DNA from 3 places in the Geobacillus sp. E263 genome. Region 1 is predicted to be linked to each of the others. Evidence: predicted binding sites of a transcription regulator. Region 1 holds the regulator's gene; each other region holds the start of a gene.

Region 1 (3,284 bases):
ACAAACGATATTTGCGGATGAGATAGAAAAAATGATGCGGCAAACAGAACAGATACAACTCATTATTGGAGGCTTTTAGTACGATGAAAAGGTCACCATTACAATTCGCTTTTTTCTATTTCCTTATGGGCATCTTATTCACTTACTTGTCGATTCAAAGTGCGGATGAAACCATTTGGAATTTTTTCACGATCGTTCTTGCGATAATAGCTACGCTTGATTTTGGAACTGCGATACGTCTGTTAGTACTTTACTTTAAAAAATGAACCTCCCGCCGCATTCACGGGAGGTTTTCTTGTTCCGTCTGCGCCAATAGCGCTTTGCGATAAGCTATTTTCGAAATCCAAATGCTCACTTCGTATAAAATCGAAAGCGGAATCATGACAATGACTTGTGACAGCACATCTGGCGGCGTAATGACCGCCGCTAAAATCAATAATGCTAAATAAGCATATTTGCGCACCTTTATTAATAGCATCGGTGTAATCAAGCCAAGCCTTGTTAAAAACATTACAACTACCGGCAGCTGAAATACAATTCCAAATGGCAAGATCAGATGAAGCAAAAATTCAAAGTATTCATTAATCCCTATCACCTGATGAATGCCGAGACGGGACGCTAAATTTTGCATAAAACGAACGACGAAAGGAAATAAGATGAAATACGCAAAACTAATGCCAGCTAAAAAGAGAAAGATCGAAATCGGAATGTAGCTTAACGTGACTCTTCGTTCCTTTTCATACAGCCCAGGACTGACAAACGCCCAAATTTGATAAAGCAGAACTGGCGCGGTAAGAACAAACGCAAGAACAAACGCAAATTGAAAATAAATTTTTATTGGATCTGTTAAACGAAAGGCGTTCATCGTTAATTCTTTCGCTTCGTCCGTTCGCTGCAAATATAAAATGACGGGCTCCACGAAAAAGAAACTAGCAATAAGGGCAATGACAAAAAACACAAGAACAATAATAAGTCGCTTTCGTAATTCTCCCAGGTGTTCATACACCGACATTTCTTTATCGTCCATACTTCAATCATCCTAACAAATCATAATTGGTCTGGTTTTTTTTCATCCTCGTCTGTTAATCCTTTAGTGGCATCCTTAAATTCCCGCAGCGATTGACCGAGCGATTTGCCCAGCTCCGGAAGTTTTTTCGTCCCAAACAATAATAAAATAACAAGCACAATTAACAAATATTTCACTTTTTATTCTCTCCTTTATCGGCCGGATAATTTTTTAAGAAATAAACTAATGATTGTAATTCAACCGCCAAATCAATATGATGGACACGAATATGTTTCGGTACGTTCAATCGAGCAGGTGTAAAGTTTAAAATTCCTTTAATCCCTTTTTGAACGAGACGGTCCGTAATCCATTGAGCGGCAGGAGCCGGTACGGTCAAAATCGCAACAGGAATTCCTTCGTGAAGGCGATTTTCCAATTCATCCAAATGATATACTGGCACACCGCCAACTTCTTTTCCTACTTTCTTTTGATCGACATCAAATGCCATCACAATTTTTGTATTATTATTTTTTGTAAAATTATAATTTAAAAACGCTGTCCCTAAGTTCCCGACTCCAAATAACGCCACTTCGGTAATTTCATCTTGATCAAGCGTCTTGCGAAAAAAAGATAATAAATAATTGACATTATATCCGTATCCTTTTTTGCCAAGCGCACCGAAATAGGAAAAATCACGACGAATGGTCGCGGGATCAACTTTTACTGCCTCACTTAATTCCGCAGAAGAAACTCGTTGTTTTCCTGAAGCATGTAAATTTTTCAAAAAGCGGTAATATAGTGGCAAACGTTTTGCAGTTGCTTGCGGAATTTTTGGTTGTTCATTGTTCATTCGCAAATCCCCCAACACTACTGTTTTCTCGTTGATAATGGCCTGATTTCCCACCTGATTTTTCCACTAAATAGGTTGGGCCAATCACCATCCCTTTGTCTAGCGCCTTACACATATCATACACGGTCAGTGCACAAACAGAAGCAGCCGTCAGCGCTTCCATCTCCACACCTGTACTTCCTTTTGTTTTTACCGTTACGGTGATCAGCAATTGGTAAAGCGCTTTTTCTTCCTCGACATGCCATGCAAATTGGATGTCGACACCTTTTAACATAAGAGGGTGGCACATTGGAATTAAATCAGACGTTTTTTTTGCGGCCATAATGCCGGCTACTTGCGCAACAGCAAGCACATCCCCTTTTTCAATCATGCGATTTGTCATTTTCTCGTAAATTTCTTTATTTACGGTCACGCTCGTTTGTGCTACCGCTACTCGAATGGTATCCTCTTTTTCCGTAATATCGACCATTTTTGCACGGCCTTGTTCATTAAAATGCGTAAATGATGACACACATATCTCCCCCATTTATAAACTATACACTATTTTTAGACATCTGTCTTTTATCGTTTTGTTTTATTGCGATAAGAAAACAAATTACGCTACACTATTATTGTTAAACGAGAGGTGAACAACAATGATTATTTTACAAGTCAATCAACTAACAAAATATTTCGGTGCTGACCTTATTTTATCGAATATAAAATTAGAAATACAATCCAAAGATAGGATTGCGCTCGTCGGAAGAAACGGAGCAGGAAAATCGACACTGTTAAAAATTATTGCTGGTGAGATGTCTTACGATAGTGGAGAAATCATCAAACCAAAAGAAGTATCGATCGGATATCTTGCTCAAGATAGCGGTCTACACTCCTCTTTATCCATTTGGGAAGAAATGATGACAGTATTTGCTCCTCTAAAAACAATAGAAAAACAATTGCGCCAGATGGAGCTGCAAATGGGAGACCCTGATCTAATCGCCGATTCTTCCCGCTATGAAAAATTATTGAAAGATTATGATGCATTGCAAGAACGCTATAAAGAACAAGGCGGTTATCAATACGAAGCGGATATTCGTTCGATTTTACACGGCTTACAATTTGCGAAATATGACTATATGACGACTCCCGTTCAATCGTTAAGCGGCGGACAACGAACTCGTCTGGCGCTTGGAAAACTGCTTTTAATGAAGCCTGATTTGCTTATTTTGGACGAACCGACAAACCATTTAGACCTTGAAACATTAACATGGCTCGAACAATACTTGCAAACATATCCTGGCGCTATTCTTATCGTATCCCACGACCGCTACTTTCTCGATAAAGTTGTCACCCAAGTATATGAGCTGTCACGGACAACATTGAAACGATACACAGGAAATTACAGCCGTTACTTAGAACAAAAAGCAGCCGAATATGAACGAGAACGAA
Region 2 (3,284 bases), 540 kb from region 1:
GTCGGTACGACAAACGGCTGGGATTTTTCCCATGTCGTCACCAAAAAAGAAATGTATGAACGCTTGCAACAAATGCATCCGCTTGAGCCGGTAGAAAAGTCGTATTTCGGTGAGGTGGCAAGCCGCTACCGCTATGTTGGCACGAACGTGGAAGTCGGTTTTATTGCCTCTGTGACAGAATCGTTTTGCCAAAGCTGCACCCGGGCGCGCATTTCCGCCGGTGGCACGCTATATACGTGCTTGTTTGCTGCAAGCGGCGTTTCGTTAAAAGAAAAACTGCGTTCCGGGGCCGATAAAGAGGAAATAAAGAAAATCATTGTATCGACATGGAGCATGCGGACAGATCGCTACTCGGATGAACGGACGGAGCAAACAGCAAAAACGCGGAAAAAAATTGAAATGTCTTATATTGGCGGATAAACAAACCGGACTCGCTCGTTATCGTGAGCAGTCCGGTTGTGGTTTATTTATTAGGATGTTTCTGTTTCATGAAGAATGCGCGGAAATAAAATGTTATTTTCCAAATGAATATGTTCCAATAAATTTTCCTCAAGAGCTTCTAATCGATTGTAGACAAGCCGGTACGTCCGGCATGCATCTTCCGACGGGGTAAAGTCATTCGTAATTTCACGAATCGTTTTGATCATATCTCCAGCAACGTCATGTTCATCGACAAGTTCGCGAATCGCTTGTTTCATTGTTTCTCTGTTTTCTGGGGTCGGAGTTTTTTCAAATTGCAAAATAAGCGGGAAAGCATAAGTTTCCTCTTTGATCGTATGCTGTTCAAGTTCTGTTTTCAGCGCGTTAAACAACTTATGAACTTGTACTAGATGTGGGTGATCGGCCCCATGAACGCGAAGCACTTTTGTTACATAAGGGCTAAGCTGCGGCAGTTCTTCTGCCAAGTAACGGTGATGTTTTTGGATAATATGGTCGATCAGTTCACTATAAGAAACTTCCGACCAATTTTTTTCATCTTTTTCAAGCGATTGAGTGTAAAGCGTATTCAGTTGTTCTAATACTGCTTCACCATCTAAGTTTCGTTCTTGTATCGCTTCTTTTAACGGACGCTGTCCACCGCAGCAAAAATCAATTTTGTATGCTTTGAAAATATCGCTTGCTTTTGGAAACTGTGCTACGATATCACCGATGATTGATTGTTCTGTAAACCGTTTTTCCATGATCGGTAACCTCCATTTATAAATTGTTACAACTTAAGCATATTTCCTTTCCTTTTTCTATGTCGTGATGTACATCACACATATGAATAGATTTTGAACAAATGATGTCGAATGACGAATGGAGTGAAAAAATGTGATTAACATCACAACTAGCTTTTGTTCGTTTTCGTACAATAGGAAACAAGAAGGAATGGAAGAGGAGATATGCAATGTTTCCGTTACTACAACATCGGCAGTTTGAAATAGAAAAAACGTATAAAAGAATTAGAACAACAGCTCATCGAAACAATGAAGCAGCATGAAGTCGTAAACAGCCAACATAGTGTGTTGGGAGAATTAGTTGAAAAAATGAAGAAAAAGGTTGATAATGTCAATAACATTGGAACAAAGAATGCATGAATTACAAAAATGGCAATCAATATGGCGGGAAGAGGGATAAAATCATGGTGGAAAAACGAACTCCTATTCCGGTAACAGAGGCAATTCAAAAAGTAATGAAGTATGCGGGAACAGGAGAAGCGGAAACGGTTCCATTAGAAGAGGCATACGGACGGTATTTGGCGGAAGAATTGCGTGCTGATCATGACGTTCCGCCGTTTGATCGTTCTCCTTATGACGGCTTTGCGATACGTGCTGTTGACTCCGCTGCGGCAAAGCTTGACAATCCCGTAGAATTTGAAGTGATTGAAACGATTGGAGCGGGACAAGTAGCGTCGAAGACCGTTCAACCATTTCAAGCGGTGCGCATTATGACGGGGGCGCAAATTCCAGATGGATGCGATGCGGTTGTCATGCTGGAATTAGCGAAACAATATGAGAGAGACGGAAAAACATATATGTCGATCAAACGTCCCTTTCAACCGGAAGATAACATTTCGTTCCAAGGAGAAGATGCGAAAAAAGGAGAGGTGCTCGTCCAAAAGGGAACGTTTATTAATCCAGGTGTGCAAGCATTGTTAGCAACATTCGGGTATGCCAAGGTGAAAGTCGCGAGAAAACCGCGAATTGGCATTTTCGCGACAGGCAGCGAGCTTTTGGACGTATCCGAGCCGCTTGTTCCCGGAAAAATTCGCAACAGCAACGCCTATATGATTCAGGCGCAAGTGGTTCGCAGCGGCGCGGAGCCAGTTTATTTTGGAAAATTGGCCGATGATGTGGATACATGTTTTACAGAGATACAAAAGGCGCTGCCACAAGTTGATTTTCTCATCACAACGGGCGGCGTTTCGGTTGGGGATTACGATTATTTGCCGGCCATTTATGAACGTCTTGGGGCAGAAGTGTTATTTAATAAAGTCGCGATGCGTCCGGGAAGCGTGACGACGGTTGCGCAGCTCAATGGAAAACTGTTGTTTGGTCTATCTGGCAACCCTTCGGCATGTTACGTTGGATATGAGTTGTTTGTACGTCCGGCCGTACGGACGCGGCTATTTTCGCCAAAACCGTATTTACGGAAAGCGACGGCAACGTTGATGGCAGACTTTCCTAAACCGAATCCGTTTACCCGGTTTGTTAGAAGTTATGTGGCGGTCGAAGATGGCCGGTTAACCGTGTCGCCTGTTGGGACAGATAAATCGAATATAGTCACATCGCTGGCAAAAGCAAATGCGCTGATGGTGCTGCCTGGAGGGACGCGAGGATTTGCAAAAGGGGATACCGTCGATGTATGGCTGCTAGAAGATGAGGAAGGAAGTGACATATGAACGTTTGGCAAGTGGTTGGCTATAAAAATAGTGGCAAAACGATGCTTATTGAAAAATGGATAAAAATCGCGGCAGCCGAAGGATATCGTGTCGGAACAGTGAAACATCACGGACACGGCGGTTATCCTGAAAGAAACGATTCCTATACGGATTCAAAGCGCCACGAGCAGGCGGGAGCAGTTGCCGTTTCAGTGGAAGGCGGCGGTTTGCTCGAGCTTCACGCATGGCAGCCTGCATGGCCGCTAGCGCAAATTTTATCATTATATGAACTTTTGCCGCTTGATTTCGTGCTTGTCGAAGGCTACAAACATGAATCATATAAAAAGGTTGTGATGCTGCGAAACGAGGACGATTGGGATTCGCTGTCACAGTTGTCTAATATTATTGCCGTTATTACGTG
Region 3 (3,284 bases), 310 kb from region 1:
AATGATGCTTGCTTACCGGACGAATTATTACACAGGTATTCTCATTTATGCTATTAACATCGCGGCGTATTATTTTCTTTGGTCGGCGATTTATGGCGGCAAACCGACGATGCAAGGCATGTCGATGGAGCAAATGACAACGTATGTCGCCATTTCGTGGATGGCGCGGGCGTTTTATTTTAATAATATCGACCGTGAAATCGCCATGGAGATTAAAGAAGGAAGAGTGGCGACAGAGCTTATTCGTCCTTACAGTTATCTCGGAATGAAAACGATGCAAGGATTAGGGGAAGGAATCTTTCGTTTGTTGTTTCTTTCGCTTCCAGGAATTTTTTTTGTTGCTTTATTTTTGCCTCTCCGTTTTCCAACGGATGTTCATACATGGATGTTTTTCACATTGTCGATTGTCTTTAGTTTTATTATTAATTCGGAGTTGAATTTGCTTGCAGGCATCATCACATTTTTTACCCTTAACAATGAAGGATTATTGCGCGCAAAGCGATTTGTGATCGACTTGTTTTCCGGGCTTATTCTGCCAATCAGCTTTTATCCGGATTGGGCGCAAGAGGTAATGAAATATTTTCCATTTCAAGGAATTAGCTATATTCCAAGCATGATTGTGACAGAAAGCTTTCAAGGTCAAGCAATCATCGATGGCCTTTTGTTTCAGCTTGTATGGTGTGTGCTGTTGCTCATCCCGATTCAGCTGTTGTGGCGAGCGGCGAAAAAACAGCTTGTCATTCAAGGAGGGTGAGTGGTGTTTTACGTATCGATCTTTTTTCAATATATGGCGCAATATATGAAAACAAAGCTGCAATATCGCGCTGATTTGCTTGTCGAGTTTATCTCTGATTTGATGTCGCAGGCGGTCAATCTTGTGTTTCTTCTCGTTGTATTTGGGCATACGCCGCTGCTGCACGGCTGGACGCGTGATGAAATTTTATTTATTTACGGCTTTTTTTTAGTGCCATATGCGGTGTTCGGGGCATTTTTTAACTTATGGGATTTTAATGAGCGTTATATTGTGCGCGGAGAAATGGACCGTGTATTGACACGCCCAGTGCACAGCTTGTTTCAAATTATTCTTGAGCGTATGGAGTTAGAGTCGCTTCTTGGTGGAGTAACAGGCATAATCATTATGGCGTATGCGGGTGCACGCTTGCATCTTTCGCTGCATTGGTATGATGTTTTTGTGTTTATTTTGCTTGTACTAGGTGGAGCGCTTATTTACGCGGGAGTATTTGTATCATTAGCGACTATTAGTTTTTGGGCAGATGCTCGTACATCCATCATGCCGATGATGTACAACATCAGCAACTACGGGCGCTATCCAATTGATATTTATCATCGCGTCATCCGCTATATTTTAACGTGGATTTTGCCGTTTGCGTTCGTCGGCGTGTATCCGGCGTCCTATTTTCTCGGCAAAAAAGAATGGTACGGATATGCGTTTTTTACTCCAGTCATGGGCATCATCTTTTTTGCGATTTCCGTGTTTTTGTGGAACGCAGGGGTAAAACGATATCGAGGTGCAGGGAATTAAAAAGAGGGAGAATCCGAAAGGTAAAAATTCCTTAAAGGGATTGCCCTCTTATTTTTTATGAAAATGAGTATATGTAGTATGTATTATGGTGAATATAATGACAGACCATTTTTTTTCGTTTATTGGGTTGCTTGCTGGAACTGAATGTAGTGATACAAAAATACTGTTGTGCGGCCAAAATGTTAACAAAAAAGACAAATTTCTCTTATAGTTGATACTTGATAAAGTTTGTGAAATAATGCACAATATATTTGTGAATAATTTCACAAACTAATTTTAGGAAAGGATGACAGACAACTATGAAAAGACAATGCATGAATCGAGTGGCACTTATAGGAACAGGATTCGTTGGGGCCAGCTATGCATTTGCCCTTATGAATCAAGGAATCGCGGATGAATTAGTGTTGATTGATGTGAATAAAGAGAAGGCGGAGGGCGACGTGATGGACTTAAATCACGGAAAAGTATTTGCGCCGAAGCCAATGAATATATGGCATGGAGATTATCAAGATTGTCAAGATGCCGATTTGGTGGTAATTTGTGCAGGTGCTAACCAAAAGCCAGGGGAAACAAGACTCGATCTCGTTGACAAAAACATGAATATCTTTAAAACGATTGTCGATTCTGTCATGAAATCAGGTTTTGATGGAATCTTTCTTGTCGCGACGAATCCAGTAGATATTTTAACGTATGCCACTTGGAAATTTAGCGGGTTGCCGAAAGAACGAGTGATTGGCTCGGGAACGATTCTGGATACGGCAAGATTCCGCTTTTTGCTAAGCGAATACTTTCAAGTAGCTCCGACTAATGTACACGCGTATATTATCGGAGAGCATGGGGATACAGAATTGCCTGTTTGGAGCCATGCGGAAATTGGAAGTGTTCCAATCGAACAAATATTGTCGCAAAACGATCGCTATAGAAAAGAGGATTTAGAAAATATCTTCGTCAATGTTCGTGATGCGGCATATCAAGTTATTGAGAAAAAAGGCGCAACTTATTACGGCATTGCGATGGGACTCGTCCGCATTACACGTGCTATTTTGCACAATGAAAATGCTATTTTAACCGTTTCTGCTTATCTAGATGGTCAATATAATGAGCAAAACGTTTATATTGGTGTACCTGCTATTATCAACCGAAACGGTATTCGCGAGGTAATGGAATTGAAGTTAAATGAAACAGAACAACAGCAATTTCATCATAGCGTAACTGTATTAAAAGACATTCTTTCACGTTATTTTGATGATGTAAAGTAATAAAATACTGACTTAGAATAATAACAAGGTGAGCAACATGTGGATACAACATTACAATCCTTTCGATAATACGTATCTTTCTGCACTCATTGCGGCGCTTCCAATTGTTTTATTTTTATCATGTTTAACCGTGTTTAAAATGAAGGGAATAAAAGCCGCTTTTCTCACTCTTTGTTTTGGATTAGTGACAGCTGTTTTGTTTTTTCATATGCCGATTTCAAAGGCGATTGCTGCTTCCATCTATGGAATCGCGAACGGTTTATGGCCTATTGGCTATATTGTGATCATGGCTGTCTGGCTATATAAAATTGCTGTTAAAACAGGGAAGTTTGATATTATCCGTGGGAGTATCGCAAACATTTCTGAGGATCAGCGGCTTCAACTCTTGCTCATCGGTTTTAGTTTTAACGCATTTTTAGAAGGTGCTGCGGGATTCGGCGTTCCGATTGCCATTTCGGCTGCTTTACTTTCGGAATTAGGAT

What was found. Region 1 encodes Rex, which represses fermentation and respiration genes when NADH is low (regulators of the CRP and FNR family bind a similar motif). Its sites were predicted from a motif close to TTGTGAAATATTTCACAA; they were not measured.
Region 2: ric (iron-sulfur cluster repair di-iron protein) is a predicted target of Rex. The motif match lies at 1,313-1,330, and genes of this name have one in related genera.
Region 3: FNL97_RS15010 (L-lactate dehydrogenase) is a predicted target of Rex. The motif match lies at 1,795-1,812, and genes of this name have one in related genera.

Annotation. Positions count from the first base shown of each region.
Region 1 is NZ_CP041632.1:3,219,173-3,222,456, forward strand. It holds gene FNL97_RS16375 (CPBP family intramembrane glutamic endopeptidase) at 1-79, shown strand, start outside; gene FNL97_RS16380 (YdiK family protein) at 126-266, shown strand; gene tatC (twin-arginine translocase subunit TatC) at 281-1,027, opposite strand; gene FNL97_RS16390 (twin-arginine translocase TatA/TatE family subunit) at 1,048-1,203, opposite strand; gene FNL97_RS16395 (redox-sensing transcriptional repressor Rex) at 1,200-1,856, opposite strand; gene moaC (cyclic pyranopterin monophosphate synthase MoaC) at 1,846-2,367, opposite strand; gene FNL97_RS16405 (ABC-F family ATP-binding cassette domain-containing protein) at 2,492-3,284, shown strand, end outside.
Region 2 is NZ_CP041632.1:2,676,010-2,679,293, reverse strand. It holds gene moaA (GTP 3',8-cyclase MoaA) at 1-420, shown strand, start outside; gene ric (iron-sulfur cluster repair di-iron protein) at 471-1,181, opposite strand; gene FNL97_RS13730 (molybdopterin molybdotransferase MoeA) at 1,625-2,884, shown strand; gene mobB (molybdopterin-guanine dinucleotide biosynthesis protein B) at 2,881-3,284, shown strand, end outside.
Region 3 is NZ_CP041632.1:2,913,197-2,916,480, reverse strand. It holds gene FNL97_RS15020 (ABC transporter permease) at 1-754, shown strand, start outside; gene FNL97_RS15015 (ABC transporter permease) at 758-1,543, shown strand; gene FNL97_RS15010 (L-lactate dehydrogenase) at 1,843-2,802, shown strand; gene FNL97_RS15005 (L-lactate permease) at 2,840-3,284, shown strand, end outside.